DNA from 4 places in the Streptomyces sp. NPDC089919 genome. Region 2 is predicted to be linked to each of the others. Evidence: riboswitches for the same ligand, from Rfam matches in the RefSeq annotation. Region 2 holds a riboswitch; each other region holds the start of a gene.
The links. Region 2 has a riboswitch for cobalamin ahead of AB0O40_RS14085 (prenyltransferase/squalene oxidase repeat-containing protein). Riboswitches for the same ligand answer to the same signal wherever they lie in the genome.

Region 1: it holds a riboswitch for cobalamin, as region 2 does, so the genes downstream of both, AB0O40_RS12025 (CbtB domain-containing protein) here and AB0O40_RS14085 (prenyltransferase/squalene oxidase repeat-containing protein) in region 2, are expected to answer to the same signal.
Region 3: it holds a riboswitch for cobalamin, as region 2 does, so the genes downstream of both, AB0O40_RS04585 (acyl-CoA thioesterase) here and AB0O40_RS14085 (prenyltransferase/squalene oxidase repeat-containing protein) in region 2, are expected to answer to the same signal.
Region 4: it holds a riboswitch for cobalamin, as region 2 does, so the genes downstream of both, AB0O40_RS13080 (ribonucleoside triphosphate reductase) here and AB0O40_RS14085 (prenyltransferase/squalene oxidase repeat-containing protein) in region 2, are expected to answer to the same signal.

Annotation. Positions count from the first base shown of each region.
Region 1 is NZ_JBFBGK010000021.1:28,290-35,813, forward strand. Features, by position in the region: gene AB0O40_RS11990 (multidrug effflux MFS transporter) at 1-1,191, opposite strand, end outside; gene AB0O40_RS11995 (MarR family transcriptional regulator) at 1,275-1,730, shown strand; gene AB0O40_RS12000 (glucose 1-dehydrogenase) at 1,869-2,609, shown strand; gene AB0O40_RS12005 (aspartate aminotransferase family protein) at 2,656-4,008, shown strand; gene pucL (factor-independent urate hydroxylase) at 4,270-5,187, shown strand; partial or broken gene AB0O40_RS12015 (GNAT family N-acetyltransferase) at 5,256-5,586, shown strand; gene AB0O40_RS12020 (histidine phosphatase family protein) at 5,706-6,146, opposite strand; cobalamin riboswitch at 6,152-6,286, shown strand; gene AB0O40_RS12025 (CbtB domain-containing protein) at 6,322-6,540, shown strand; gene AB0O40_RS12030 (CbtA family protein) at 6,564-7,322, shown strand; gene AB0O40_RS12035 (hypothetical protein) at 7,394-7,524, shown strand, end outside.
Region 2 is NZ_JBFBGK010000026.1:64,036-71,559, reverse strand. Features, by position in the region: gene AB0O40_RS14090 (hypothetical protein) at 1-1,300, opposite strand, end outside; cobalamin riboswitch at 1,412-1,552, opposite strand; cobalamin riboswitch at 1,625-1,747, shown strand; gene AB0O40_RS14085 (prenyltransferase/squalene oxidase repeat-containing protein) at 1,860-4,637, shown strand; gene AB0O40_RS14080 (hypothetical protein) at 4,634-5,566, shown strand; gene AB0O40_RS14075 (energy-coupling factor transporter transmembrane component T) at 5,573-6,760, shown strand; gene AB0O40_RS14070 (ATP-binding cassette domain-containing protein) at 6,757-7,524, shown strand, end outside.
Region 3 is NZ_JBFBGK010000006.1:58,143-65,666, forward strand. Features, by position in the region: gene lpdA (dihydrolipoyl dehydrogenase) at 1-301, opposite strand, end outside; gene AB0O40_RS04570 (protein kinase) at 465-2,483, shown strand; gene AB0O40_RS04575 (TerD family protein) at 2,581-4,626, opposite strand; gene AB0O40_RS04580 (hypothetical protein) at 4,881-5,108, shown strand; gene AB0O40_RS04585 (acyl-CoA thioesterase) at 5,124-5,549, opposite strand; cobalamin riboswitch at 5,694-5,852, opposite strand; gene AB0O40_RS04590 (helix-turn-helix domain-containing protein) at 5,921-6,775, opposite strand; gene AB0O40_RS04595 (putative Ig domain-containing protein) at 7,012-7,524, shown strand, end outside.
Region 4 is NZ_JBFBGK010000024.1:11,756-19,279, reverse strand. Features, by position in the region: gene AB0O40_RS13090 (amidase) at 1-1,501, opposite strand, end outside; gene AB0O40_RS13085 (TetR/AcrR family transcriptional regulator) at 1,673-2,416, shown strand; cobalamin riboswitch at 2,474-2,628, shown strand; gene AB0O40_RS13080 (ribonucleoside triphosphate reductase) at 2,671-4,458, shown strand; gene AB0O40_RS13075 (anaerobic ribonucleoside-triphosphate reductase activating protein) at 4,455-5,045, shown strand; gene AB0O40_RS13070 (short-chain fatty acyl-CoA regulator family protein) at 5,060-6,463, opposite strand; gene aceA (isocitrate lyase) at 6,838-7,524, shown strand, end outside.

The sequences.
Region 1 (7,524 bases), on a different contig from region 2:
GCCCAGCAGCGCGGAGGCGGAACCGGCCGTGCGCGGGCGGCCCTGCAAGGCCAGGGCGGCGGTGTTGGGGCCCAGCAGGCCCATGCTGGAGACGATCAGCAGCAGCGCGGGCAGCACCCCGGCCGGCCCCAGCCCGGCGAGCACCGAGGTCATCAGCAGCGCCGCCCCGGACACCAGCAGGAGCACGCCGTAGCCGACCAGGGTCCGCATCGAAAGGCGGCGCAGCAGCAGGCCGTTGAGCCGGCCGAGGACGACGATGCCCAGGGCGTTGGCGCCGAAGGCGAGGCTGAACTGCTGCGCGCTCAGGCCGTACACCTGCTGGAGCACGAAGGGCGAGCCCGCTATGTAGGTCATCAGGGCCCCGTACCCGAAGGCGCTGGTGAACGTCTCGCCCAGGAAGCGGCGTTCGCGCAGCAGCCGGCCGAAGCCGCGGACGGTCTCGCCGATCCCCCGACCGCCGCGGGACTCCGGCGGCAGGGTCTCCCGCAGCACCAGCGCCGCCCCCGCGAGGATCAGCGCGCCGACGACCGACAGGGCGCAGAACACCCCGCGCCAGTCGGTCAGCCGCAGCAGTTGGCCGCCGAAGAGCGGGGCCAGGATCGGCGCGCTGCCGTTGACCACCATCAAGAGGGAGAAGACGCGGGCGGCGGCGGTCCCGGAGTACCGGTCGGAGACGACGGCGCGGGAGATCACGATGCCGAAGCCGCCCGCGACGCCCTGGAGGAACCGCAGCCCGGTCAGCGCCCCGACGGAGGGCGCGAAGGCGCACAGGACGGAGGCCAGGGCGTACCCCGCGAGCCCCCAGAGCAGCGGGCGGCGGCGGCCCACCGCGTCGCTGAGCGGCCCGGCGACCAGCTGGCCGAGGGCCAGGCCCAGCAGGCAGGCGGTGAGGGTGAGCTGGGCGTCGGCGGCGCTCGCGCCGAAGTCCCCGGCGAGCTGCGGCAGGCCCGGGAGGTACATGTCCAGGCTCAGCGGGCCGAAGGCGGAGAGCGCCCCGAGCACCAGCACCATCCGCAGCGCGGGACGCGGCGCGGCGCCGTCACCGGCGGCCGTGCCCGGCGTGGTGGGGCCCGGCACGGAGCCCGACCCGACGGCCGGCTCGACGGCTGCCGCGGCAGCCGGCTCGGCGGCGGGCCCGGCGGGCCCGGCAGACACGGCAGCGGGCCCGGCGGCGGGTCGGGGAGCAGTCATGCCCGCAAATATACCTGCGCAGGCAGGTATATTTTCAAGGGCCCGGAGACCCCCACCTCCGGCGATAGCCGAGGATGACCCCCATGGGAGAGAGCATCGAGGCCCTGGCGGCGACGGACGGCGTACGCCTGCTGGGACACCTCAGTCGCGTGGTGCACCTGCTGCACAACCGCACCCGGCCGGTCATGGCCGCCGCCTCCGGCCTGGAGGGCCCCGAGTTCGAACTGCTGCTGCGGCTCTGGCAGCAGCCGGGCCACACCGCCCAGGCGGCCCCGCTCGGCGAGGCCATCGGCCTGACCTCCAGCGGCACCACCCGCCTGGTGGCGCGAGCCCTCGCCAAGGGCCTGATCAGCCGCGAACCGGACCCCGCGGACGGCCGCGGCTTCCTGCTCCGGCACACCCCGCTGGGACGGGAGAAGCTGCACCGCGCCCTCCAGGCGCACACCGCCCAGCTGCGCGAACTGCTCGGCGGGACCCTGCCGCCCGCCGTCCTGACCCGGCTGATCGAGGACCTGACCTTCTTCGAGACGGCCCTCTGACGCGGCGGCCCGGGCCGCGACACCTCCTTCATATTCCGTATGTCGGAAACACATTTCCGTACAGCGGTACATCGGCTATGCTTCCCGGCTCCTGACCAGCCCGTCGGCACCCCGTCGGCACCGTCCCGGAGGCACTGCATGAGTGAGAGTCGCGTCGCGCTGATCACAGGATCCTCGTCCGGCATCGGAGCGGCCGTCGCCCGCCGGCTGGCCGCCGAGGGCCTGCGGGTCGTGGTGAACTCGGCGCGCAGCGAGGCGGCGGGGAAGGCGCTGGCCGCGGAGCTGCCGGAGGCCGTGTACGTGCAGGGCGACGTGTCGGACGCGGCGGACGCGCGGCGGATCGTGGCCGAGGCGGTGGCGGCCTTCGGGCGGCTGGACGTGCTGGTGAACAACGCGGGCACCACGCGCTTCATCCCGCTGTCCGACCTGGAGGCGGCCGACGGCGCGGCCTGGCGGGACATCTTCGAGGTGAACGTGATCGGCGCCTGGCAGCTGACCACGGCCGCGGTGCCGCACCTGAAGGCGTCCGGGGCCGGTTCGGTCGTCAACGTCTCGTCGGTGTCGGCGACCCGGGCGCTGGGCAGTTCGGTGCCCTACGCGGTCTCCAAGGCCGCGGTCAACCACATGACCCGCCTGCTGGCCTCCCAGCTCGGCCCCGGGATCCGGGTCAACGCGATCGCGCCCGGGCTGATCGACACCCCCTGGTACGAGGGCGCGGACGAGGTCTGGGAGAGCTCCCGGGACTGGATCACCGCCAACACCCCCCTGCAGCGCGTCGGGACCCCCGAGGACGTGGCCGAGGCCGCCTGGTACCTGGTCAACGCCGGCTACACCACCGGCGACGTCCTCACCGTCGACGGAGGCCGGCACATTGTCTGAGCACGCGCAGGACCCCCGGCACGCGCCGCACCCCACCGCCCCCACCGTGGCCGACGCCCGCCGGGCGGCCCGCGACCGGGTCCGGGCCGGCGACCGGGGGCACGTCTTCCACTCCTGGTCCGCCCAGGCCCTGATCGACCCGCTGCCCATCGAAGGCGCCCAGGGCTCCTACCTCTGGGACTTCGACGGCAACCGGTACCTCGACTTCACCAGCGCCCTCGTCTACACCAACCTCGGCTACCAGCACCCCAAGGTGGTCGCGGCCATCCAGGAGCAGGCCGGGAAGCTCTGCACCCTGGCCCCCGGCTTCGCCGTGGAGTCGCGCTCCGAGGCCGCACGCCTCATCGCCGAGCGCACCCCGGGCGAGCTCGACAAGATCTTCTTCACCAACGGCGGCGCCGAGGCGATCGAGAACGCCGTCCGGATGGCCCGGCTGCACACCGGCCGCCCCAAGGTCCTCAGTACCTACCGCTCGTACCACGGGGCCACCTCCGGGGCGATCAACATCACCGGGGACCCGCGCCGTTGGGGCTCGGACACCGGCACGGCCGGCACGGTCCACTTCTGGGGGCCGTTCCTCTACCGCTCGCCCTTCCACGCCACCACCGAGGCCGAGGAGTGCCAGCGGGCCCTCCAACACCTCGAGGACACCATCGTCTTCGAGGGCTCGTCCTCGATCGCCGCGATCGTGCTGGAGACCGTCCCGGGCTCCTCCGGCGTCCTGGTGCCGCCGGCGGGCTACCTGGCGGGGGTGCGCGCGCTCTGCGACCGGTACGGGATCGTCTTCGTCCTGGACGAGGTCATGGTCGGCTTCGGCCGCACCGGCCGGTGGTTCGCCGCCGAGCACTGGGACGTCACCCCCGACCTGCTGACCTTCGCCAAGGGCGTCAACTCCGGCTACGTCCCGCTCGGCGGCGTGGCCATCTCCCCGGAGATCGCCGACACCTTCGCCACCCGCCCCTACCCGGGCGGCCTGACCTACTCCGGTCACCCGCTGGCCTGCGCGGCCGCGGTCGCCACCATCACCACCATGGCGGAGGAGGACGTCATCGGGCACTCCGCCCGGATCGGCGAGCGGGTGCTGGGCCCGGGGCTGCGGGAGCTGGCCGGGCGGCACCCCTCCGTGGGCGAGGTGCGGGGCCTGGGCACCTTCTGGGCGCTGGAGCTCGTACGCAACCGGGAGACCCGGGAGCCCCTGGTGCCGTACGGCGCCGCCGGCGCGGCCATGGCGCCGGTCAACGCCTTCGCCGCGGCCTGCCGCGAGCGCGGGCTGTGGCCGCTGACCACCATGAACCGCACCCACATCGCGCCCCCGTGCACCCTCTCCGAGGCGGAGGCCAAGGAGGGGCTGGCGGTGCTGGACGAGGCCCTGTCCGTCACCGACGCGCTGATGGACTGACTCCGGACGAGCCCCCGGCCGGTCGTCGGTTCCCACCAGGAACCGGCGGCCGTCTCGGAGGATCCGCGCCGGGCCGAACCCCTGACGGCCGTGTTGCAATCCGGAGCAGCACCTACGGACCGGGATGCACGTCAGTCCCGGGGCGGTCCTTCGCGGACCGAACGGCGGGGGGCGGGCCGGGCAGCAGATCGGCACGGCCGCCGGACGCCGGGCGTACGGGATCCAGTCAGCCGGACTCCGTAGACCCGAAGGAAGTCAGCCATGAGCAAGCACGTCCTGGCCCAGAACCAGTACGGCAAGGCCGAGAACCGCATCGTCAAGGTCACCCGCAAGGGCAACGACGGTTCCTGGCACGAGATCCGCGACCTCAACGTCTCGGTCGCGCTCCGCGGCGAGTTCCGCGACGTGCACCTGACCGGCGACAACGCCAACTGCCTGCCGACGGACACGACGAAGAACACCGTCTACGCCTTCGCCAAGGAGCACGGCGTCGACTCGCCCGAGGCCTTCGGGATCCTGCTCGCCAAGCACTTCGTCTCCTCCCAGTCGCCGATCCGCGAGGCGCAGATCCGCATCGAGGAGTACGGCTGGGACCGCATCCCGGTGCCGACCCGCAAGGAGCAGCACTCCTTCGTCCGCAAGGGCCAGGAGGTGCGCACCGCGCAGATCACCTACAGCGAGACCACCGGCCTCCAGGTCATCTCCGGCCTGAAGGACCTGACGGTGATGAACTCCACCAACTCCGAGTTCCACGGCTTCATCAAGGACAGGTACACCACCCTCCAGGAGGCGCACGACCGCATCCTGGCGACCAAGGTGACCTCCCGCTGGGCGCATTCGGCGCTCGCCTCCGACGACCCGGCCACCGACTGGGACGCCTCGTACAAGAAGGTGCGCAAGCACATGCTCGAGGCCTTCGCCGAGACCTACTCGTACTCGCTCCAGCAGACGCTGAACGCCATGGCCGAGCGGGTCCTCGACAACTGCCCCCGGGTCAACGAGGTCCGGCTGAACCTCCCCAACAAGCACCACTTCCTGGTGGACCTCGAGCCCTTCGGCCTCAAGAACGACAACGAGGTCTACTACGCGGCCGACCGCATGTACGGCCTGATCGAGGGCACCATCCACCGCGACGGCGTGACCCCGGTCATCGCCACCAGCGACTGGATCACCGCCTAGGACCCGGCGTCCGGCCGGCACGGCCCACGCTCGCTGACCACGTGCCCGACGGAGCGGGAGGCTTCGGCATGAGCGAGAACGGCGGCAGCGGCAACGGCTCGCCGGGACGGCAGCCCAGCTGCCTCTTCCGGCCGTATCGCGGCGCCGAGGACCACGGCGCGATGGTCGCGGTGCGGCTGGGCTGTGCGGGACGGGACCTGGCTGTACCTGCACCGCGGCTACCTGCTGCCCGAGCACCGCGGTGCGGGCATCGGCTCGGCCATGCTGGACTGGGCCGAGGCCCGCATCCGTCGGCTCGTGCAGCACCATGGAACCGCACGGACGGCCGTGTTCGGCGCGAACGCCATGGCCTCCGAGAAGGATGCGACGGAGCTGCTGCTCGCAGCCGGGTACCGGCGCAGGAACGAATACGTCCGCTACCGCAAGCCGATCGGCGTCCGGTCCGGCGGGGCGGCTCCGGACCACCCCGGCGGTACCGAGTCCCCAGGATCGAGCCCGGTTTGATCCCCGGACAGGTCCTAGGAGGCGGGCTCGGCGTCCGGGACGCCCAGGCGGAGGTTCCAGCGGCCGGTTCGGCCGGTGAGTTCGGTGGCCGTGGCGGGGCGGGCGTCCAGTCGCCAGAAGACGGCGGGCGGGAGGTCCAGTGCGTGCACCACCGCGGCCCGGACGAAGGCCTGGGCCGCGGTGATCCGGTGCGTACCGGGCTCGAGTCCGGCCAGCCAGGCGCCGGCCCGGGCGACCAGCGTCTCGACGGACTCGCCGCCGGGGGGCGCGTAGGCGGGGTCGGTGAGCCAGTTGTGGAGCGCGGCGGGATCCGCCGCGGCGACCTCGTCCAGGGTCCGTCCGGTCCACTCCCCGGCGTCCATCGCGAAGGGTCCGGCGGGCTCGAAACGGTGTTCCCTCGACGAACGCTGCATCGCTGGTGTGACCAGGACAACTCGTACCGTTGAGGGGTTCATAAGCGCAGCATAAACGCGGTACGGTCGCGAACGACATGACGACGGTATGACGGAAGTACCGGTGAGAATCCGGCACGGTCGCGCCACTGTGAGTCCCCCCGGGGATGAGTCAGACCCGTAACCGTCGGCTAGTGCACCACTGACCGGGACGCGTGTTCCCCCTGGAGGTTCTGCCATGGCTCAGTCGACTGCGCCCGCGACGACCGCGGTTCCGGCCGTCGCCCCCGTCTCGCTGAAGGAACTGGCCCCGTGGGCCGTCTTCGTCGGCGTCCTGATGCTCGTGATGCTCTACTTCGTGGGCGCCGAGCAGGGCGCCACCTCGGTCTTCCAGGGCGAGACCATCCACGAGTGGATGCACGACGGCCGCCACCTCCTCGGCTTCCCCTGCCACTGACCCACCGCGGAGGAACGCCGATCGTGAACTCCGTCTCGGTACGCGCCCTCCTGGTCCGCGGCATGGTCGCGGGCCTGGTGGCGAGCCTGTTCGCCGCCCTCGTCTCCTACCTCCTGGGCGAGCCCCGGGTGGACTCCGCCATCGCCTTCGAGGAGGCGCACGAGGCCGCCGGGCACGAGCACGGCGAGGAACTGGTCAGCCGGGCCCTGCAGTCCACCGCGGGCCTGACCACCGGCGTGGTGCTCTTCGGGGTGGCCCTGGGCGGCATCGCCGCGCTGGTCACCTGCTTCCTGCTCGGCCGGATCGGGCGGTTCCACGCCCGGGCCACCGTCGCGCTGGTGGCGGTGGGGGCGTTCGTCGCCGTCACGCTGGTGCCGTTCTTCAAGTACCCGGCCAACCCGCCGTCGGTGGGCGACCCCGACACCGTCGGCGAGCGCACCACCCTGTACCTGCTGATGATCGCGCTGAGCCTGCTGCTCGCGGCCGGCGCCGTGATCCTCGGCCGGCGGCTGGCGCCGCGCCTGGGCAACTGGCACGCCAGTGTCGTCGCGGGCGTGGCCTTCGTGGCCGCGATCGGGCTGGCGTACGCCTTCCTGCCCGCGGTCAACGAGGTCCCGGCCGACTTCCCGGCCACCCTCATGTGGCAGTTCCGGCTCGCCTCGCTGGCGATCCAGGCCACCCTCTGGGCCGTCTTCGGGCTGGTCTTCGGCGAGTTGGCCCAGCGCCTGCTCCAGCCGGCCCCGGCCGCCGCAGCCCGCGAATCTGCGGCCGTCGTGTCCTGAGGCTACTTCGGACGCCGCCCCTTCGGGTACAACAGGCCTTTCAACGAGGCGAGTTACCCGGGGGCGGCGCCGTGAGCGTGCAGATCGAGAAGACCGGTGTGTGGCAGTGGCACGGCTGGACCGGCTCCGCACCCTTGTGGCTGAACGCCTTACTGCTGGCGCTCGTGCCCTTCCTCCACGTCCTGCTCGTCCCCCAGATCGC
Region 2 (7,524 bases):
TCGCCTTGCCGTTGACGGCGGTGACGGTGCCGGTCCCGGACGACGGCGTGACGCTGGTGACGCAGCCGGACGGGGCGGCCGAGCCGATCGCCGCGGTCAGGACGTCGCCGAGGGTGGTGGTGGTACCGGTCGGCGTGATGGAGACGGCGCAGGCCTTCAGGTTGCCGGCGCCGTCGTCCACAGTGAGCGCCAGCTTGGTCGCGGTACCCGAGGTGAAGGCCGACTGGGCCACCCACTGCGGCGCGCCCGGGGTGACCGGGACGGGCGGGGCGGAGGTGAAGCCGCCGCCGACCACCGCGCGCAGCGCGTCGATCGAGGCGTAGGCGCTCGGGGCGGTGTCGCTGGGCTTGTACTTGAAACCGCCGGCAGGGTTGTACTGGTTGGCGATGAGGAAGTCGACCGGGGTCCTGCCGGCCAGGGTGACGAAGTCGCCGGTCTGGGCGTTGATGCCGCAGGCGTTGAGGCCCGCGACGCCCCAGCCGTTGGAGCTGGTGTTGACGCCGTACATCGAGTTGAAGGCGCCGGTGGTGTTGACCAGCTTGCCCTTGAGGAAGTCCTTCGCCTGGACGACGTCGGCGTCGGTGTTCGGGACGCCGGAGGCGCACAGGGCGGCCATCGCCGCGCCGGTCATGTCGACGTCGCCGGCGGTGGCCAGGGCGGTCGGGTTGCCCTCGGCCTTGCTGTACTGCCAGCCGCCGTCGTTGTGCTGGTTGGCGCGGATGCGGGCCACCAGCGAGTCGGTGAGGGACTGGGGTATGCGGACCCCGCCGGCCTGCGTCTTGGCACCGCCCAGGGCGAGCGCGGCGAAGACGGTGCCGTTGAAGTTCGCGGACGGGCCGAAGTAGCCCGGCTCGGCGGTCTGCCAGTAGGAGTAGATGTTCGCGATCAGGTTGCGGGAGGCCGAGACCCGGGCCGGGTCGATGCCGGCCGCGTTCGCGTTGAGGGCGCCCCGCTCGTAGTCGGTGACCACCGGCGAGGCGGAGGGCCAGCCGGACGTGCCGAGCAGGTTGCGGTAGACGGTCCGGGCGTTCTTCGTGGTGTCCCCGCCGGGGTAGACGTCGACGACCGCGGTACCCGCGGCGGCGAAGGCGCTGAAGGCCCACTCGTTGGACAGCCCGGATCCGGCGTACGAACCGTCCGCGGCCTGGAGGGACTTGAGGTACGTCACACCGTTCGCCTTGGACGTGGCGATCTGCGCCGGGGTGGACGTGGCGAAGGCCGGCAGCACGGTCAGCGCGAAGGCGCCGAGCGCGGCGGGCGCCGCGAGCGCGAGACGGCGGGAGGTACGGGAACGGTTCATGGCCTGCTCCTGGGGTCGGCGGACGCCGGCCGGCCGCTCGTCCCCGACGGCACGCCGCAGGACGGCACGGCCGGGGGAGGGGGCCGCCGTCCGGAACGCGTGGTACGGCTTCCTGATGCTTCGTCACCGCACGGGCATTCGGGCTCGGCACGGCGTCCGCCGTGCCACACCGCTGCGCGTCAGCTCCGGATTCGCACCGGATTCCCCCATGTGGCGCCCAGGACGCTACCTGAGTGATCAAGGGTCCGCCAGCGCGGTCGAGCAGGGGCCGACGGCGCCGATCGGATGAGACGCACCCCACCTTGACGGCGCTGTCCGGGGCGTGTTCGATGTCGGCTGATAAGTACTCAGCCCCAGGGGAAGCCGGTCGAATTCCGGCGCTGACCCGCAACCGTAGGCCCGGCACCGTCCCGGGCGAGCCGGATTGCCTGTGGCCGTGTCAGTGCACGAAGAACGCCGTCGCGGACTACGGCGTGGTCGTCATCGCCCCCGCGGAGCTCGCGCACGGGGCGTCCCGCCACGTTCCCGTACTCCGTCCGGCACGGACGAGGGGCCGCGGGTGAAGACCGAACAGCAGGCGAACCGGCACAGGAGCGCCGGGCGCAGACTCCTGGGCCTGGGCGCGGCGTTGGCGCTGACGTGCGGTGCGGCGGTCGCCTTCCTCGCACCTGCCACACCTGCCAGCGCCGACCCCCTCACGAAGTGCACGGCCACCGTCGGCGCCGTCGTCGCGGTCGACTTCGGCCCCTTCGGCGGGAAGGTCGTCCGCGGCTGCGACACCACTCCGACCACCGGCTACGAACTGCTGCACGAGGCCGGCTTCACCACGGCCGGCACCGTCCACGACGGCCCCGCCTTCATCTGCCGGATCGGCACCGCCTCCTTCAACTCCGGCAAGCAGTACCCGACTCCGGACAAGGAGGCCTGCGAGCTCACGCCGCCGGCCTCCGCCTACTGGTCGTACTGGATCGCCTCGCCCGGACAGAAGAAGTGGACGTACAGCCCGCTCGGCGCCATGTCCCGCACCCCCAAGCCGGGCGACGTGGACGCCTGGGTGTACGGCGGCACGGACATCGGCGGCAGCAAGGGCCGGCCCACCTTCTCCCCGGACGACGTCCGGGCCGGCGGCGGTTCGAAGCCCCGGCCCACGGACCCGGCCAAGCCCGGAATCCCCTACGGCGCCGTCGACATGGCCGCCGCCACCCGTTGGGTGACCGGGCAGCTCAAGGACGGCGAGCGGGTCGTCGACGTGACGACCGGCGCCCCCAACCACCTGCTCACCGCCGAGAGCGTCTTCGCGCTCGCAGCGGCCGACCGCAAGAGCCCGACGGCCGCCAAGGCCGCCGCCTTCCTGGCCCGGCCCGAGCAGACCGATGCCTTCGCCTACCCGGCGGGCAAGGACCAGGTCCCGGAGCCGGCCGCCGCGGCCCGCCTGGCCCTGACGGCCGAGGCCATCGGCGGCGACCCGCACGCGACCGGCGGCCACGACCTGCTGGGCGACCTCGTCAAGAGCGTCTGCCCCAGCGGCTCGGACGCCCCCGCGCCCCTGCCGGGCTGCACCGTCAAGGGCGACTTCCCCACCACCTCCGGACAGGCCGAGGGGCAGGCGCTCGCCGTCATCGCCCTGGTGGGCGGCCGTCTGAAGCCGCCGGCGGACGCGGTGAGCCGGCTGACCGACTTCCAGTGCGAGGACGGCGGCTTCACCAGCATGCTCATCCGCCCCGGTGACTGGTGCGACAGCGAGGCCGGCGCCACCGGCCTGATGGTCCTCGCCCTCAAGCGGGCCGGCGGGTACACCGCCGAGGTGGCCAAGGCCCGTGCCTACCTCAAGAAGGCCCAGCTCGCGGACGGCGGCCTGCCGGCCGCCTCGTACGGCACGGTGGGCAGCGCCTACGCCACCGGCTTCGCCGCCCAGGCGATGCGCGCGCTCGGCGACGTCGACGCGGCGGACGCGGCCGTCTCCTGGCTGTCCAAGCAGCAACTGACCAGTGGTGCCTTCGCGTTCGAGGCCGGGGGCACCGACCCGCTGCTCTACGCCACCGTCCCCGCGACCGTCGCGGGCGCCCGCACCGACCTGTTCGCGCTGACCCGCGAGGAGCCGGCACCGACCCCCACGCCCACCGTGCCCACCACCCGGCCGACGGCCGGCCCCACCACCGTCCCGGGCGCGGCCCCCGACCCGAAGAAGGGCTCGGCCTACCTCGTCAAGAGCAGCCGCCTGATCAAGGGCCACTACTACGAGAGCACCCCCGGCACCGGATTCGCCGACTTCGGCCTGACCATCGACGGGGCGTACGCCCTGGCCGCCACCGGCGCCGAGAAGACCGCCCTGCGCGGGATCGTCGACTTCCTCGACCGCGGCGGCAAGGACGGCGCCGGCCGCACCATCAACAACTGGACCAACATCGGGACGAAGTACGCGGGCGGCGGCTCCCTCGGAAAGACCGCCCTGCTCGCCGAAGCCGTCGGCCGCAACCCGCGCAAGTTCGCCGGCAAGGACCTGATCGCCGCGCTCGCCAAGGCGGTCTGCCCCGCCAAGTCCCCCGCTCCCGACCGGAGCTGCGCGGCCAAGGGCGCCTACACCAACGCCACGTCCGTGTTCTCGCAGTCCCTGGGCGTCATCGCCCAACTGCGCGCCGGCGAGAAGACCGCCGCTGCCCGGCCCATCGCGTACCTCAAGACCCTCCAGCAGCCCTCCGGAGCCTGGGTGAGCCTGATCGGCGAGCCCAGCAAGGCCGAGGTGGACTCCACCGCGATGGCCGCGATGGCCCTCGACCTGCTGAAGGACAAGAACTCCCAGGCGGCCGTCGACAAGGCGCTGGCCTGGCTCGCCAAACAGCAGAAGACCGACGGCGGCTTCCCGGGCGCCTCCGGCAACTCCGTCAACTCCGCCGCCCTCGCCGTCCAGGGACTGTCCCTGGACAAGACGAAGTACCAGCGCCAGATCGCCAAGGCCCGGAAGTTCCTGGCCTCCCAGCAGAACAAGGACGGCGGCTTCAACATCGCCAAGGGCGGCCAGCGCGGCTCCGACCTGCGCGCCTCCACCCAGGCCGTGGGCGGCGCCACCGGCATCTCCTTCGGCACCCTCAAGCGCAGCCTGACCGGCACCGCGGCCCAGCCCAGCACCGGAGCGTCCGCCTCGCCGACCGCTTCGACCTCGCCCCGGATCGTGACCCCCGGGGAGAACGGCGGGGCGGGTGGCGCGGGCGGACCGCTCGCCTCCACCGGCGCCCAGGTGGCCGGGATCGGTGGCGCGGCGATGCTCCTGACCGTTCTCGGCGCCGCGTTCGTACGCACCGCCCGCACCCGGATCGCCACGGGCGGTGCCCACCGGTGAACCGCCGCTCCCTCGCCCGTACCGCTGCGGCCCTCGGCGTGACCGCCGCTGCCCTGACCGCCACCGCGGCCCCCGCCGGGGCCGCCCCGCAGCCCATCGGCCGGTGCACGACGACCTCGGGCGTCGTCCTGGCCGTGGACTTCAGCCACTGGGGCGGCCCGGTCTACCGCTCCTGCGGCACCACCCCCACCACCGGCTACGAACTCCTCAACCAGGGCGGCTGGCGCACCACCGGCACCGGTCACGACGGCCCCGCCTTCATCTGCCGCATCGGCTACAGCGGTTACAAGGGCGGCAAGCAGTACCCCACCCCGCAGCAGGACGACTGCGTGCTGACCCCGCCGGCCTCCGCGTACTGGTCCTACTGGCACGCCGACCCGGGCCAGCGCACCTGGTCCTACAGCCAGCTCGGCGCCATGCTCTACAAGCCCAAGCCGGGCAGCGTCGACCTGTGGATCTTCGGCGGGACCAACATCGAGGGCACCGAGGGCAAGCCCACCGTCACCCCCGACCAGCTGCGCGCCCACAACACCGAGCCCACCGGCGGCTCCCGGCCGGAGCCCAGGGACACCCGGACCGCCGCGCCCCTCCCGCCGGGCACGAACACCGGACCGAAGCCCCAGCCGCAACCGACGACGGCCGCCCCGCAGCCGTCCCCGACCCCGCCGCCGACGACCGCGGCACCCAGCCCCAGCGCCAGCCCCAGTGCCTCGGCCAGCCCCTCGCCGAGCGCGTCCGAGGCGTCCTCGCCGCCCGCCGTCGCGGCACCGGCGCCGAGCCGCGGCCCCGTGGTCGTCGACGCGGCCCCGGCCTCGGACGCGGCGCACGACGCCGGCTCCTACCTGCCCGCGGTGGCGACCGGCGCCCTGGTCCTGCTGATCGGCGGAGCGGCGGCGTACGCGGCGGTCAAGCGCCGCCGCGCCGAGTAGCCCCGGATGGCCCGAACCTTCACACCGGCCACGGTCAAGCCGCCCGGGTCCGCCCGCGCGGCGGCCCCGGGCGGCCGCCGCCTGCCCCGCACCCTGCATCCCGTGGCCTGGTGGACCTGGGCGCTGGCCCTGGCCACCGCCGTGAGCCGCACCAACAACCCGCTCCTGCTGTTCCTGGTGCTGGCCGTCCTCGGCTACGTGATCACCATGCGCCGCACCGACGCGCCCTGGGCCCGCGGCTTCCCGTACTACCTGTACCTGGCCCTGACCGTGGTCACCATCCGGGTGCTCTTCCGGGCGGTCTTCGCCACCGGCGTCACCCCTCACGACCACTTCCTCTTCTCCCTGCCGCACATCCCCACCCCCGACTGGTACGCCGGCATCCAGCTCGGCGGCCCGGTCTCGCTCGAGGCCTTGCTCTCGGCCGCCACCGACGGCCTGCGGCTGGCCTGCATGCTCTGCTGCATCGGCGCGGCCAACACCCTCGCCAACCCGAAACGCGCCCTGCGGGTGCTGCCCGGCGCCCTGTACGAACTCGGCGTCGCGGTCACCGTCTCCATCAGCGTCGCCCCCCAACTGGTCCAGAGCGTCCAGCGGGTGCACCGCGCCCGGCGGCTGCGAGCCGGCCGCACCAAGGGCATGCGGGCCCTGCGCGGGATCGTCGTCCCCGTGCTCGAGGACGCGCTGGAGCGCTCGCTGCGCCTCGCCGCCGCCATGGACTCCCGCGGGTACGGCAGGGCCGGCACCGCCACCCGCCGCTCCCGGCGGATCACCGGTGTGCTGATGCTGCTGGGCATGTGCGGCCTGTGCGCCGGCGCCTACGGCCTTCTGGACGCCACCGCGCCGAAGCTGCTGGGGCTGCCCGCCATGGCGGCCGGCGCCCTGCTCTGCGTCGCCGGACTGCGGCTCGGCGGCCGGCGGGTCACCCGCACCACCTACCGGCCGGACCCCTGGCTGCTCGCCGAGTGGGCGGTGGCCGGCTGCGGAGTGCTCTCGGCGGTGCTGCTCTTCAGCAACGCGGGCTTCAACGCCGCCGAGCTGAACCCGTCGATCTACCCGCTCAGTTGGCCCACCCTCCCGTTCGTCCCCGCCGCGGCGATCCTCCTCGCGGGGGCCGCCGGCTTCATCGCACCGCCGCCGGCCCCCCGCCCCACCGCCCCCGTCCCCGCACCGCGCACCGAGGCAGCCCCGTGATCACCTTCGACCAGGTCACCGTCCAGTACGAGGACACCGCAGAACCCGTCCTGAAGGAGGTCGACCTGACCGTGGAGGAGGGCGAACTCTGCCTGGTCGTCGGCCACACCGGCGTCGGCAAGTCCACCCTCCTGGGCGCCGTCAACGGCCTGGTCCCGCACTTCACCGGCGGCACCCTGTACGGCCGCGTCCTCGTCGACGGCCGCGACACCGCCGAGCACCCGCCCCGCGAACTCGCCGACGTCGTCGGGGTGGTGGGCCAGGACCCGCTCGACGGATTCGTCACCGACACCGTGGAGGAAGAACTCGCCTACACGATGGAACAGTTGGCGATCCCGCCCGCCACCATGCGCAAGCGCGTCGAGGAGACCCTCGACCTCCTGGGCCTGGCCGACCTGCGCCACCGGGCCCTGCACGAACTCTCCGGCGGCCAGCAGCAGCGCGTGGCCATCGGCTCGGTCCTGACCGCGCACCCCCGGGTCCTGGTCCTGGACGAGCCCACCTCCGCACTCGACCCCACGGCCGCCGAGGAGGTCCTGGCCGCCGTCACCCGGCTGGTGCACGACCTCGGCGTCACCGTCCTGCTCGCCGAGCACCGGCTGGAGCGCGTGGTCCAGTACGCCGACCGCGTCATCCACCTCCCCGGCGGCGGCCGGGTGGTGTCGGGGCCGCCCGCCGAGGTCTTCCGCACCACGTCCATCGCACCACCCATCGTGGAGCTGGGCCGCGCCGCCGGCTGGGATCCGCTGCCCCTGTCCATCCGC
Region 3 (7,524 bases), on a different contig from region 2:
CCTTGACGCGGCCGTCGGCGACCGTGCGGCTGCGGCGGAAGGCCTCGCCGTAGTCGAAGGAGACGGTGCCGTCGACCTTGATGCCGAAGGTCTTCGCCTCGTGCGTGAAGAGGTGGGCGAGCTCGGCGTTGCGCAGCAGCGCCTTGGTCGGGATGCAGCCGACGTTGAGGCAGACCCCGCCCCAGTACTTCTCCTCGACGACCGCGACCCGCTTGCCCAGCTGGGCGGCGCGGATGGCGGCCACGTACCCGCCGGGACCCGCGCCCAGCACGACGACGTCGAAACGGTTGCTGCTGCTCATCATCATTCCTTTGCGTTGGAGGCGACTCGGTACGCGTCAGGCGGGCGTCCCTCGGGTGCGCCAGACGGCCAGGGTAGCCAGAGAGCCGATCATGCTCGGGGAACGGGGTGCCGGAGGCAGCCGCTAGGGTGGCGCGATCAGGACGTGTGCGGAGGGGCGCAGGATGAACAACGGGGCAGCAGCCGGGTACTTCCAGCCACTCGAGGCGGACGACCCGCCGATGGTGGCCGGTTATCGCATCGCCGCCCGGCTCGGATCCGGCGGCATGGGCAAGGTCTACCTCTCGCACACGCCGGGCGGCCGTCCGGTGGCCATCAAGCTGATCCGCCCGGAGTTCGCCGAGGACCCGGAGTTCCGGCGCCGCTTCAAGCAGGAGGTGACCTCCGCGCAGCGGGTCCAGGGGCTGTTCACCGCTCCGGTGATCGACGCCGACGCGGACGGCCCGGTGCCCTGGCTCGCCACGGCGTACGTCCCCGGGCCCACGGTCGCGGCGGCCGTCGCCGAGCACGGCGCGCTGCCCGCCCGGACGGTCCTGATGCTGGTGGCCGGGATCGCCGAAGCCCTCCAGGTCATCCACGGGGCGGGCATCGTGCACCGGGACCTCAAGCCGTCCAACGTCCTGCTGGCCGCCGACGGACCCCGGGTCATCGACTTCGGCATCGCCCGGGCCGCCGACGCCACCTCCCTGACGGCCAGCGGGGTGGCGATCGGCACGCCGTCCTTCATGGCGCCCGAGCAGGCCGCGGGGGGCCGCATCGGCCCGGCCACCGACGTGTTCGCGCTGGGCCAGGTCGCCGCGTACGCCGCCCAGGGCGTGCCGGCGTACGGCGAGGGCCCCTCGCACGGCGTGCTCTACCGGATCGTGCACGAGCAGCCGGACCTGTCGGGCCTGCCCGCGGAGCTGCGGCCGCTGGTGGAGCGCTGCCTGGTGAAGGAGCCGGCGGAGCGCGCCGCGCTGACCGAGGTGCTGGAGCTGTGCCGGGCGGCCGCCGACCAGACGCAGCTGCGGCGGCCGGAGGACTGGCTGCCGAGCGGGGTGGCGGCGGGCATCACCTCGCGGCACGACGTGGTCCCGGGGCCGGTGGCGGCCCCGGGCGGGTACCTGCCGACGGTGGCGGGGGCCGCGGCGCCTCCGCTGCCGGCGGCGGCGCCCACCGCGGGCGTCGCCGGCGCCGGGCCGGCCCCGGTCCTCGCCCCGCCGCAGCCGGCCGGGCCGCCGACCCCGGCGGCCGGAGCGCCCACCCGGGCCGTCGCGCCCGCGCAGCCGACCGCGCCCGCGCAGCCGACGGCACCCGCGCAGCCGACGGTCCCGCCGCGGACCGGTGCGGCGCAGCAGCCGACCCCGCCGCCGGGCGCGCCGGGCTACCCGTCGTTCGCGGCGTCCCAGCCGACCGCGCCGGGCCACGCCGCCGTCCCCGGCACGCCGCCGCCCGGGGCCCCGGGGGCGGGCGGCCCACAGCACCCGGCCTACGGCGCGACGTACCACACGCCCTACCCGTCCTCGGCCACTTACCAAGCCCCGGTGACCGCACCGCAGTTCGCCCTCCCGCCGCACGCCCGGCCGCACCCGCAGGCGCAGCCGAAGAGCCGGCGCACCGCGGTCGTGCTCGGGGCCGTGCTCGGCTCGCTGCTGCTCCTGGCCGGCGGCTGCGCGCTGGTCGTCAACACCCTCGGCAAGGACCAGGACAAGCAGCGCGGCACCGCGAGCGGCGACTCCTCCTCGCGTGGCGGCGGTTCCGGGGCCCAGAGCGGCGGCACGAGCAGCGCCCGGCCGCGCACCGACCCCAAGCCCGCCACCTACACGGGCTTCGAGTTCCCGGCCGGGTACCACATCAAGCTCGGGGACGACCCGCTCACCCCGCGCGACTCGAACTACGACGACCTCTACCTGTCCTGCGGCGGCACGTCCACGGGCTGCACCTTCGGCTCGTACAACACCAAGCTGATACTGCTGGATGCGGCCGAGAAGGGCTCCCTCAAGACCTGCCGCGAGGTCACCCGCTACACCACCCAGATCGCGGTGGAGACCCTGTCCAAGGGCGCCGAGATCTGCCTGCGCACCAAGACGGGCAACGTCGCCCTGGCCGTGTTCCAGGGCATGTCCGGCCAGGACGACCCCAGCGAACACGCCACCCTCGACGTCACCGTCTGGCGCGGCGCCGTCGCCCCCGAAGAGAACTGACCCGCGCCGCGGCCGGCGGGGACCCGAAGAGGACCGCCACCGGCCCGGGGCCGACGGGGCCGCCCGCCCGGGGAACCGGACGGGCGCCCCGCCGGCCTCAGCCGGTCGTGGTCTCCGCCGCGGCCGGGGTGCGGCGGCCCGGGCGGCGGTGCAGCTGGGCGAGGTGGACCACCACCGTTGCGTAGAAGCGGTCGACGGCCTCGTCGATGCTGCGGATGAAGCCCGACTCGGTGTTCCCGCGCGCCCCGCCCATGCCCTTGAACAGCGACAGGCGGAAGCCGGTGACGGGCGCGCCGTCCTTCGGCAGCAGGTCGCCGGGCTCCGGACGCAGCCGCTCCAGCGTGCCGCGCGGGCCGTTGCGGGCCTCGACCAGCGTCTCGACGTGCAGGTCGGCCGGCGCCTCGGCGAGGGCCCGGACCAGCCGCTTGACGGCGGTCAGGGGATAGCCGCCCTCGGGCGCCGGTACGTCCATGGAGGTACGGAGCTTGCCGGTCCGCAGGTCGGCGACCAGCCCGAGCACCCCGGGCGAACCGTCCACCCGGATCTCGCTGGACAGCCGGCCCTCCGCGCACAGCACGTCCGCCGCCTCCGCCCGCCGCGACTGCGGGTCGCTGCCCCGGCGGGCCCGCTGCACCGGCAGCGCCTTCTGGCCGAGCTCGCCGCCGAGCCGCAGGCAGACCTGGCGCACCAGCCGCTCCCAGCTCTCCACCACCTCCACCGCGCGCCCGTCCCCGGCACACAGCGTCTCGCCCTCGATACCGGTGCGCACCGGGACCCAGGAGGGCCCCATGTTCTGGAATCCGTGGCAGCCGGAGTTCTCGTGCTGCAGGTAGTGCAGGAGCTCCTGGAGCAGCCAGGCGTGCGCGGCGTTGCCCACGCCCTCGTGCCGGATGAGGAGTTGAGCGTGGTGCGCGACCTCCGCCCAGGACAGGTGCCACAGGCCGACCTTGTGCTTGCGCCGGCCGTCGAGCTTGACGGTGACCAGCGGGGCGCCGTCGAGGGCCACGTCGTTGGAGAGGGTGATGACCGCCTCGTATCCGCGCCGGGCGGCGATGTCCATGTAGTCCTGGACCTGCTCGTCCTTCAGCGGGTTGCCGTTGGTCTTGGTCTCCACCAGGGCGGTCCACAGCTTCCCGGCCCGCTCGACCCGGATCACCCCGTCCGGCCGCCGGGGGCTCTCGCCGTGCGGCAGCGAGACCTCGGTGAAGGTCTGCATGCGGCCGGCGGGGGCGCCGAAGCCGGCCGTCAGCCGGCGGCCGAACTCCGGCACCTCGGCCATGACGGAGAGCAGCACGGAGGTGGCGCGCGCCTCCCGCTCCCGGTCGCTCTTGGCGTTGGGCACCGGGAAGAGGCGGGCCGGCCGCCAGCTGTCGTTCTCCGCCAGGGACTTCTTCGGCGCCCGCGGGACGGTGATCTTCTTCTTGGCCGTCCGCACCGCGCGCGGGCGGGGCGGTGCGGGTGCCTCGTCCACCGGTCCGGCCTGGGCGGGGACCAGGGGGAGGGCGGCCGCGGCCGGGCCCGGGGCGCCGGCGGCGGTGCCGTCCGGCGCCCCGGCGGCTACCTCCTCGCCGTCACCGTCGCCGTCGCCGTCACCCTCGGCGTCGTCGATCGCGATGCCGAAGTCGGTGGCGAGCCCGCCGAGTCCGGATTCGTACCCCTGGCCCACCGCCCGGAACTTCCACTCCTCCGCGCGCCGGTAGAGCTCACCGAAGATGAACGCCGTCTCCACGCCCGCGTCCGGGATCGAGAAGCCGAGCAGCGGCTCGCCCGAGCCCTCGGACAGGGTCAGCCGCAGGTCGGCGAGGTCCCCGAAGCGCGCCCCGCCGTACCGGCTGGCCGCGACGACGATCCGCGCCACGCCCGGTGCGACGGCGCTGAGGTCCAGACTGATGCGGTCCTCGCTGCCGTCGGGGGTGGGCGTCTTGCCGAGGAGCTGGACGCTGCCGTCCTTCGCCGCGGGGTGGTTGTAGAAGTAGAAGTCGCCGTCGTCGCGGACCTTGCCGTTGTCGTCGAGCAGGATCACCGAGACGTCGGCGTCGCCGTCCCCCGCGGCGCTGCTCCAGCTGAGGCTGACGACCACCGCGCCGGGCTGCTCGGTGAGCGCCGAGAGCGAGGCGTTGGCCCCCTTGGGCATTTCGTGCATGTGGAATCCCCCCGGACCCGCGGCCGCCCGGGGTCGCCTCCCCGGCTGCCGTGTCCAGTCGTTCGGTTCGTGCTGTGACGTGACACACGTTTGTGGCCAGTGAGTGAACCGTAACTGTCCGCATCGGTGGGGCGGGAGGGTGCTTTTCGGCCAGCGCCGGGCGGGTCAGGGGCGGTAGCGGAGGGGGGCGGCGGGGGTTCCGGCGCCCCGGCCCTGCCTGCGGTCCCGGGCCGGCCCCGGCCTAGACTCCGGCCGTGGACAACACCTTCCGCTGCACCCAGTGCGGCACCGTCGGCCTGGAGCCCGGCTTCGTCGAGGACGCCGGCCAGGGCTCCCGCGGCTTCGCCCGCTGGATCGCCGGCGCCCTCGAACGGGGCCCCTTCGGCGGCGCCCGCCGGGCCGGCCGGCCCACCTGGCAGATCGACGCCTTCCGCTGCCCGGCCTGCGCCCATCTGGAACTCTTCGCCGGCACCCGGGCCTGATCCGGCCCGGAGGGGTTACGCGTCCAGCAGGCCCGGCACGGGCCGGGGGCGGCCATCGGCGTCGACGGCCACGAAGGTCAGCCGGGCGGTGGCCACCTCGGTCGGGGGAGTGGTGGCGTTCCAGCGTTCGGCGGTGACGCGGACGGCCACCGCCATCGACGTCCGGCCGGCGCTCTCGAGCACGGCGTGGACCGTGAGCAGGTCCCCCGCGCGCGCCGGGGCGATGAACGTCATCCGGTCGACGGAGACCGTCACGGCCGGGCCGTCGGCGTGCCGGCCCGCCGACGCCGCCGCCGCGTCGTCGATGAGCTTCATGACGACGCCGCCGTGGATGGTGCCGTAGAGGTTGGTGTCGTGCTCGCTCATGATGTGGGCGAGGGTCACGCGGGATTGCGCCGGCGCCTTGTGGGCCCGGGTGCCTGCGGTGGTGTCCGTGGTCACGGAACTCTCCTTCGCGAGTCGTGGTCCGACCCGGCGGCCGGCCGTGGATGCGAGGGAGCGGCGGACCCGTCGGGCCCGCTGCCGCCGGTCCGCCCACGAGACCGCCGAGTCTCCGTACGCGTACCTCGCGCACGGGCAGCGGGCAGGTCTTCGGACTCGCGGGCGCGTCCGCGTACGCGCCGGGCGTACGCGGGCATCTACTGGCCGTCGCTTCCCAGGACCGGTGGTCCCAGTGCGTGTGACGGCGGTCGTTCCCGCTCACCGCTGCGGGGCAGTCCCGGATTCCCACCGGGTTCCCTCTTACGACGCCCCGCTGCGCGCTCCCGCGCCGTTCGGGCCACGGGAAGGCAGGGGGCGAACCAGCTGCCCCCTCACCCTAGGCCAGGGTCCGGGGCCGTCGGGCCGGGGGGCGCCGCGGGGCCCCCGGGCAGGGCCCGGGCCGCGTCCCAGATCGCGAGGAAGGTGATCCGCAGGCAGGCCGCCAGGGCGGGGTGCTCGATGTAGAGGGCGGTGGTGGTGCCGGTGTCCGCCACCGGGTCGGGCATGTCGCACAGCACCTGGGACGCGTCGGCGACCACGAGCTTGAGGGGGAGCGCGGGGGCGAACCGGGACTCCTCGCCGGCCTCGGCGAACCGCCGTACGTTCTCCAGGACTTCGGCGTCGTCCAGGGCGTCGCGGGTGTAGACCGCCCGGGCCGTGCCGCCGTCCCGGCGCAGTCTGCGGACGGCGGCGATGCCCTCGTTGTTGGCCGTCGGGGCGACGAACGGCGGCTTGCAGAGGCTCAGGAGTTCCCGGCCGGCCTGTTCCTGGAGGCCCGCGAAGCGTTCCGCGATCGCGCGGGGGTCGCGCAGCACCTCGATGTAGTCGAGCGGGTCCGAGAGCGCCCGGCCGTCGGCCCAGACCGGGGACAGGGCCCGGGCCAGGGCGGTGGAGGCCTGGTCCAGCCGTTCCAGGGACTCGCGTTGACGGGTCATCAGCCGGGCCAGCGCCAGCTCCGGCGCCACCGCGCTGAAGGCGGTGACCCGGCCCGGGCGCGGTACCGCGAGCTGCCGCCGGACCAGGGAGTCGAGCACGTCGTAGACGCGCTGGCGGGGGACCTGCGCGGCGCGCGCCGCCTCGGCGGCGCTGTAGGACTCCCGCCGGACCAGGGCGAGGTAGACCCGCGCCTCGTAGCGCGAAAGCCCCAGGCCCATCAGGTCGTTGACCGTGCTGTCGTCCAACTCCATGGAAAGAAAGGTATACGCGCCGCACACCGAACCAGAGCCAAGCCTTTGCCTCGGCACGGGTGTCCCCATGACCGGATCCTCCCTACCTTCAGCGGTGAGTCACCACTGGACGTGGTGACAGCTGGCACCGTCCGTGCACCTCGCCGTCCCGTGTCCTTCCGCCAGGCCGACGCGCCCCGGTTTATGTGTCATGGCCCTGTCATGCCTGGAGTTCCCCGACACGGCATTCACCCCCCATGGAGGGCAGTTCCTTGCGCAACGCCCTGTCCCAGCGCGCCGGCCGCACCGTCCGCCGCGGCGCGACCGCCTTACTCTCGGCGGCGGCCCTGATGTCCGGCGGGATGCTCGCGTCCGCCGGCCCGGCCGCCGCGTCACCCGCCCCCGCTCCCGCCGCCGTCACGGCCGCCGCCACCACCGGCGCCACCGCGGTGCACACCCGCAGACTCTGCTCGGAGCCGGCCCGCGCCGGGCGGATGGCCTGCCTGGCCCTGGCCCGTACCGACCTCCAGCAGCACCCGAGCCTGGCCCCGGGCATCCTGCCCTCCGGCTACGGCCCGGCCGACCTCCAGGGCGCGTACGCGCTGCCGGCCTCCGCGGGGGCCGGCGCGACCGTGGCGATCATCGACGCCTACGACGACCCCAAGGCCGAGTCCGACCTGGCCGCCTACCGCACCCAGTACGGCCTGCCGGCCTGCACCACGGCCAACGGCTGCTTCCGCAAGGCCGACCAGAACGGCGGCACCAGCTAC
Region 4 (7,524 bases), on a different contig from region 2:
CGTTGCGCCAGCCGAGGTCGGCGGAGGCCTCGGACACGTCCATGTCGGCGGGGCCGACGTCGGCGACCGCCGGGAAGACCACCGCGTCCAGGCCCAGCCCGTCCATCCACACCTCCAGGTCGACGCGGCGGGTCTCCTCGAGCCCGCGCAGCCCGTCCTCGAGGTGCGGCATCTCGGCGAGGGAGGCGTACGGGCGCTCGCGCACGAAGCGCGGGTAGTCGCCGATCGTGTCGTCGAAGCCCTCGTAGCGGTCGGGCAGTTCGCCCTCCTGCTTGGGCCAGATCCGGGCGCCGTCGACCTCGGCCAGGCTGGACAGCTGCGGGTCGCCGTTGGCGCGCAGGAAGTCGTCCCACGCCCAGGCGGACAGGTCCTCGATCTCGAAGGTCAGGTACTCGCGGGCGACCAGCCCGCGGGTGAGCAGCGAGGGCGCCCCGGGGCGGTCGGACTCGTAGTTCGAGACGACGGGGAAGTCGACCTCGACCACCTCGGCGCCGGCGGCCTCCAGGTCGCGGCGCGCCGCCTCCCACAGGCTGATGACCGACGGGCGGGTGTCGACGCGCTGCCCGGTCTGGCCGCCGATGCCCCCCTCGGGGTTGGTGCCGGCGTCGGGGTCGGCGTTGACGTACATCCGGGGGACGCCGACGCGCTTGCCCGCGAGCACGCCCTCGGCGGCCGCCAGGGCCGGGTAGGAGGCGGGCCGGACCTGCGAGGCGGCGGGCAGCGGGATCCACTGCTGGGCGCGCCACAGGTCCCCGCGGGTGTGCGGGTCGTCGGCGACGATGACGTCGAGCAGTTCGAGCAGGTCCGCCATGGTGCGGGTGTGCGGGACGACGACGTCCATGGTCGGCACCAGCGGCCAGTTGCCGCGGACCGAGATCACGCCCCGGCTGGGGGTGTAGGCGCACAGTGCGTTGTTGGAGGCGGGCGCGCGGCCGGAGGACCAGGTCTCCTCGCCGAGCCCGAAGGCGCCGAAGGACGCGGCGGTCGCGGTGCCGGAGCCGTTGGAGGAGCCGGAGCCGTAGGCGCTGGTGAGCCAGTCGGCGCTGTAGGGGCTCTCCGCGCGGCCGTACACGCCGCGCTGCATGCCGCCGTTGGCCATCGGCGGCATGTTGGTCAGGCCGATGAGGACGGCCCCGCCGGCGCGCAGCCGTTCGATGGCGAAGGCGTCGCGCTGGGCGACCAGGTGCTCGAAGGCGGGGGAGCCGGACGCAGCCGTGAGCCCCTTGGCGAGGTAGCTGTCCTTCGCGGTGTACGGGATGCCGTCCAGCGGGCCCAGCACCTCGCCGCGGGCGCGGCGGGCGTCGGAGGCCTCCGCGTCCGCGCGGGCGTCGGGGTTCATCACGACCATGGCGTTCAGCGCGGTGGCCGTGCCCGGGCGGTCGTACGCCTCGATCCGTGCCAGGTAGGCGTCGAGCAGGGCGACGGCGGTCGTCTCGCCCTTCTCCAGCGCGGTGCGCAGGTCGGCGATACAGGTCTCCACGACATCGAATCCGCGCGTCATGAGGGTGTCTCCGGGTGGCTGGGTGGAACAGTCGGGCTGCCGGCCGTCGGGGCGGACCGCGTACACGGCCGTGCTCCCCATCGTCCTGACTAGATTTTTAGTCTAGATCAGGAATCTAGATTTTTGGAACCTAGACTGGGGTCCGGATTTTCCGTCACCGAAAGTGAGCCCATGCCGACGCCAGAGACCGGGTCCCGGCCCTCCGACCGCCCCCTGCCGCCGGAGGGTGCGACCGGGCCGGCCGGCGCCGGGGCGGCGGCCGCCGGCCGGTCCGGGTCCCAGACGTCGGCCCCGGCCTCGGCCGACCGGAGGCGTCAGCGCAGCGGGGACGAGGCGCGCGGGCGGGCGATGCGGGCCGCCATCGCCGTCATCGCCGAGAAGGGCACCGGGGCCGTGCGGATGTCGGACATCGCCGCCCGGGCCGGGATGAGCACCGGCCACATCCTCTACCACTTCGGCAAGAAGGACCGGCTGCTGCTGGAAGTCCTCGCCTGGAGCCAGGCGGACCTGTGGGCGCGCTTCCAGGAGGCCGCCGACCGGGCCGCGTCCCCCGCCGAGAAGCTGGACCTGTTCGTCCGCTTCTACCTGCCGCCGCACCAGGGCGACGAGCGCTACGCGCTGTGGACCCAGGTACTGGCCCAGCGCCACGACGAAGCGGGCCTGCGCGTCCTCACCGACCTGCTGGACGGCTGGGACGAGCGCCTGGCGGCCATCGTCCGGGAGGGCCGGTCGCTGGGGCAGTTCGCCGAGGTGGACCTCCCCGAGTTCACCGTCCGGTCCGTCGCCATGCTCAGCGGCCTGGCCGAGGACGTCATGCTCGGCCGGTCCCGCTGGCAGCACGCCTCCCCGCACGCCTTCGCCCTCGCCGCCCTCGAACGCGAACTGCGCCCCGCTCCGGCAGGACCGAAGTCCTGATCGTCAGGCCCAAGGTCACCACTACATGTTGGGCGGGCATTTCCATTCACTTCCGTATGTAGTGTGAACGGCGTCGGTTCGGCCTGAGCGCGCCCCTGGTGGCGCCCGGCCGAGGAAACAGGGAATCCGGTGGGAATCCGGAGCTGCCCCGCAACGGTATGGGTCCTGGAAAGGGCCCGAGTCCGATACCTGCCGGCGCCCGGTCGCACGCCCCGTGCGACGGACCATTCCGGACGCCTCGTGGGAGGGCTGACGTGACGCACATCAATGCCGTGGACTCGGTGACCGAATACCTCGACCGGAGCGACTGGCGGGTGAACGCCAACGCCAACCAGGGCTATTCGCTCGGTGGACTCATCCTCAACGTCGCGGGCAAGGTCGTCGCCAACTACTGGCTCGACCAGGTGTATCCCGAAGCCGTCGGGCGGGCGCACCGGGAGGGCGACCTGCACCTCCACGACCTCGACATGCTCTCGGGCTACTGCGCGGGCTGGTCCCTGCGCACCCTGCTGACCGAGGGGTTCAACGGCGTACCCGGCCAGATCGACTCGGCGCCGCCCCGGCACTTCTCCTCGGCGGTCGGCCAGATCGTCAATTTCCTCGGCACCCTCCAGAACGAATGGGCGGGCGCGCAGGCCTTCAGCTCCTTCGACACCTATATGGCGCCCTTCGTCCGCGCGGACGCGATGACCTACGCCGAGGTGTACCAGGGCGTCCAGGAACTGGTGCACAACCTCAACGTGCCCTCGCGCTGGGGAACGCAGACCCCTTTCACGAACCTCACCTTCGACTGGACCTGTCCGGAAGACCTGCGCGGGCAGGTCCCCGTGATCGGCGGAGAGGAGGCCGCATTCACCTACGGCGACCTCCAGGCCGAAATGGACCTGATCAACCGCGCCTACATCGAGGTCATGACGGCCGGGGACGCCACCGGCCGGGTCTTCACCTTCCCCATCCCCACCTACAACATCACGAAGGACTTCGACTGGGAGAGCGAGAACGCCACCCGGCTCTTCGGGATGACCGCGAAATACGGCCTGCCGTACTTCCAGAACTTCATCAACTCCGAGCTCGACCCCGGCATGATCCGCTCGATGTGCTGCCGCCTCCAGCTCGACCTCACCGAACTGCTCAAGCGCGGCAACGGCCTCTTCGGCAGCGCGGAACAGACTGGCTCACTGGGGGTCGTCACGATCAACTGCGCCCGGCTCGGGCACCTGCACGCCGGCGACGAGCCGGCACTCCTCGCGGCCCTCGACCGCCTGCTCGACCTGGCCCGGGACAGCCTGGAGACCAAGCGGGTGACCGTGCAGAAGCTGATCGACGACGGCCTCTTCCCGTACACCCGGCGCTACCTCGGCACCCTGCGCAACCACTTCTCCACCATCGGCGTGAACGGGATCAACGAGATGATCCGCAACTTCACGCACGACGCGCAGGACATCACCGACCCCCAGGGGCACGCCCTGGCCGTACGGCTGCTCGACCACGTACGGGCCCGGATGGTCGAGTTCCAGGAGCGGACCGGGCACCTCTACAACCTGGAGGCCACCCCCGCCGAGGGCACCACCTACCGCTTCGCCAAGGAGGACCGCCGGCGCTTCCCCGGCATCCTGCAGGCGGGCACCGCCGCGAACCCGTACTACACGAACTCCTCGCAGCTGCCCGTCGGATGGACGGACGACCCCTTCGAGGCGCTGGAGCGGCAGGACGAGCTCCAGACCAAGTACACCGGCGGCACCGTCCTCCACCTGTACATGTCCGAACGCGTCTCCACCGCCGACGCCTGCCGCAGCCTGGTGCGGCGCTCCCTGGAGCGGTTCTCCCTGCCGTACCTGACGGTGACGCCCACCTTCTCCATCTGCCCCGAGCACGGCTACCTGGCCGGCGAGCGGGCCACCTGCCCCACCTGCGCGGGACCGTGCGAGGTGTGGACCCGGGTGATGGGCTACCACCGCCCGGTGTCCTCCTTCAACATCGGCAAGAAGGGCGAGCACGCCGAGCGCACCCCCTTCGAGGAGCGGGTGGCGGTCCCGGCGTGATCCGCATCGGCGGCTGGTCCCGGCTGTCGACCTGCGACTGGCCGGGACGCCTGGTCACCACGGTCTTCTGCCAGGGCTGCCCCTGGCGCTGCGGCTACTGCCACAACCCGGCCCTGCTCGATCCGCGGACCGCACCCGCGGTCGCCTGGTCCGCCGTGACGGACCACCTCGCGCGCCGCCGGGGCCTGCTCGACGGCGTCGTCTTCTCCGGCGGCGAGCCCCTGCTCCAGCCGCGCCTCGCGGATGCGGCGCGGGCGGCCCGCGACCTCGGCTTCGGCGTGGGCCTGCACACCGGCGGCGCCTACCCCCGCCGCTTCGAGGAACTGCTGTCCGCGGGACTCCTGGACTGGGTGGGTTTCGACGTCAAGGCCCACCCCGACGCCTACGACCGGATCACCGGCACCCGCGGCGCCTTCCCGCCCGCCGGCCGCAGCCTGCGGCTGCTGCTCGACTCCGGTGTGGACCACCAGTTGCGCACCACCGTCGACCCCGCGCTGATGGACGCCGAGGCGGTCACCGCGCTCCGGACGTGGCTGGACGGTCAGGGGCTGCGCGGACACGTGTGGCAGGAGGCCCGCGCCGGGTAGCCCGCCACCCGCCGTCATCCCCTGCCCGGCGACACCGGGTAGGGGATGAAGGTGCTGCTGTTCTCGTCGACGGCGAGCGGCCGGCCCAGCGGCGGGACCGCGCGCTGCGGGCAGTCCAGGCGTTCGCACAGGCGGCAGCCCATGCCGATGGGGGTGGCGGCCGAGGCGTTGTCGAGGTCGAGGCCGTCGGAGTAGACGAGCCGGGAGGCGTGCCGGAGCTCGCAGCCGAGGCCGATGGCGAAGGTCTTGCCCGGCTCGCCCCAGCCGCCGCGGTGCCGGGTGACGGCCCGGGCGGTCCACAGGTAGCGCTGCCCGTCGGGCATGGCGGCGACCTGGACGTGGATGCGACCGGGCGCGGCGAAGGCCTCGTAGACGTTCCACAGCGGGCAGGTGCCGCCCGCGCGCGAGAAATGGAATCCGGTGGCGGACTGCCGCTTGGACATGTTCCCGGCCCGGTCGACCCGGACGAAGGAGAAGGGGACCCCGCGCAGCCTGGGCCGTTGCAGGGTGCTCAGCCGGTGGCAGACGGTCTCGTAACCCAGGCCGAAATGGTCGGTGAGCCGTTCGATGTCGTAGCGGAATTCCTCGGCGGCGGTGTGGAAGGGCCGGTACGGGAGGATCAGCGCGGCGGCGAAGTAGTTGGCGATGCCGATCCTGGCCAGGCCGTGGGCGGGGGAGCCGGCCGGGAAGTCCTCGGCGGCCAGCCGGTCCAGCTCGTCCCCGTGCTCCAGCAGCGCCAGTTGCGTGGCCATCCGGAAGGCCTGCTGGCCGGGGCGGAGCCGGCCGGACAGGTGCAGGACGCGGGTCCGGGCGTCGTAGTGGTGCAGGCGGTCGGAGTCGCCGGCGAGGCGGATCCCGTGCTGCTCGGTGAGCCGGCCGGAGAGCACCCTCACCACCTCGCCCGGCCGGACGCCGATCTCCCGGGCCAGGTCCTCCGCGGCGAGGTCGGTGTCGTGCAGGTAGTTCTGGCGTCGGTAGAAGAACTCGCGGATCTCCTCGTGCGGTGAGCGTGGCGCCGCGGGGCCGACGTCCCGGCCGTCCGCGCTGTCGGCCAGCCGCTCCGCGAGGAGTTGGCCGCGTCGGCCCAGGTCCAGCAGGACGGCGGCGACCCCCGGCATCCGGGTGGCGAGTTCGGCCAGGTCGGCGGGGGAGACCCGGGCCTCGGCCAGCTCGTTGGCCAGGGCCTCGCGCAGGTCGGCGACCAGGCGGCTGGTGTCGCGTTCCGCGAAGAAGCCGGGATCGACCCCGAAGGCCTCCGTCAGGCGCAGCAGCACCGGGACGGTGAGCGGGCGGGAGTCGTGCTCCATCTGGTTGAGGTAGCTCGGCGAGATGGCGAGCACCCGGGCCAGCTCGGCCTGGCTCATCCGGCGGTCCTCGCGCAGCCTCCGCAGCCGCGCGCCCGCGTACGTCTTGCTCACCTGGGCTCCTTGTCCTCGCCGGGCCCCAGCGTATGCGCAATACAGACCCCGGCAACCTTTGCAACCTTGGCAGAACCGGCGTGGAAGATTCGCAGAAGTTGGCATCTGTACCTCATTGATGGCACTGCGTGCCGCTGCCAGAGTCAGTTCTGCGACCGCCGGACCCGGCAGCCGAGAGGGTGAGCGCGGACCCGACTTCATGCCCTGACGTCGGAGATCACGGCGATCCCCGCTCGGCTGACCTGCGACATTGCTCAGTTCCACCCGCAGGGTCCGGCGGCCGCGCCCCCAGCTGACGGCACAGAGTGCCATCCGCTCGCCGTCGGCGGTGAGCGCATTGGCAGACGAAGCGAATCATGGAGACGGTGACGGTCATGGCAGACACGAACACGACGGCGGCCGCCGAGCAGCTCAAGCAGAAGTGGGCCACCGACCCGCGGTGGGCGGGCATCGAGCGCACCTACACCGCCGAGGAGGTGGTCCGGCTCTCCGGCAGCGTCCGCGAGGAGCACACCCTGGCCCGGCGCGGCGCCGAGCGGCTGTGGCGCCAACTCCACGACCTCGACTACGTCCACGCCCTGGGCGCGCTGACCGGCGGCCAGGCCGTCCAGCAGGTCCGCGCCGGCCTTCAGGCGATCTACCTGTCGGGCTGGCAGGTGGCCGCCGACGCCAACCAGGCCGGCCACACCTACCCCGACCAGTCGCTCTACCCGGTCAACTCCGTTCCCCAGGTGGTCCGCCGGATCAACAACGCGCTGCTGCGCGCCGACCAGATCGCCACCGCCGAGGGCGGCTCGGACACCACGGACTGGCTCGCCCCGATCGTGGCCGACGCGGAAGCCGGCTTCGGCGGCCCGCTGAACGCCTTCGAGCTCACCAAGGCGATGATCGCGGCCGGCGCCGCCGGCATCCACTACGAGGACCAGCTGGCCTCGGAGAAGAAGTGCGGCCACCTCGGCGGCAAGGTCCTGGTCCCCACCGCGCAGCACATCCGCACCCTGAACGCGGCCCGCCTGGCCGCCGACATCGCCGACACCCCGACCCTGGTCATCGCCCGCACC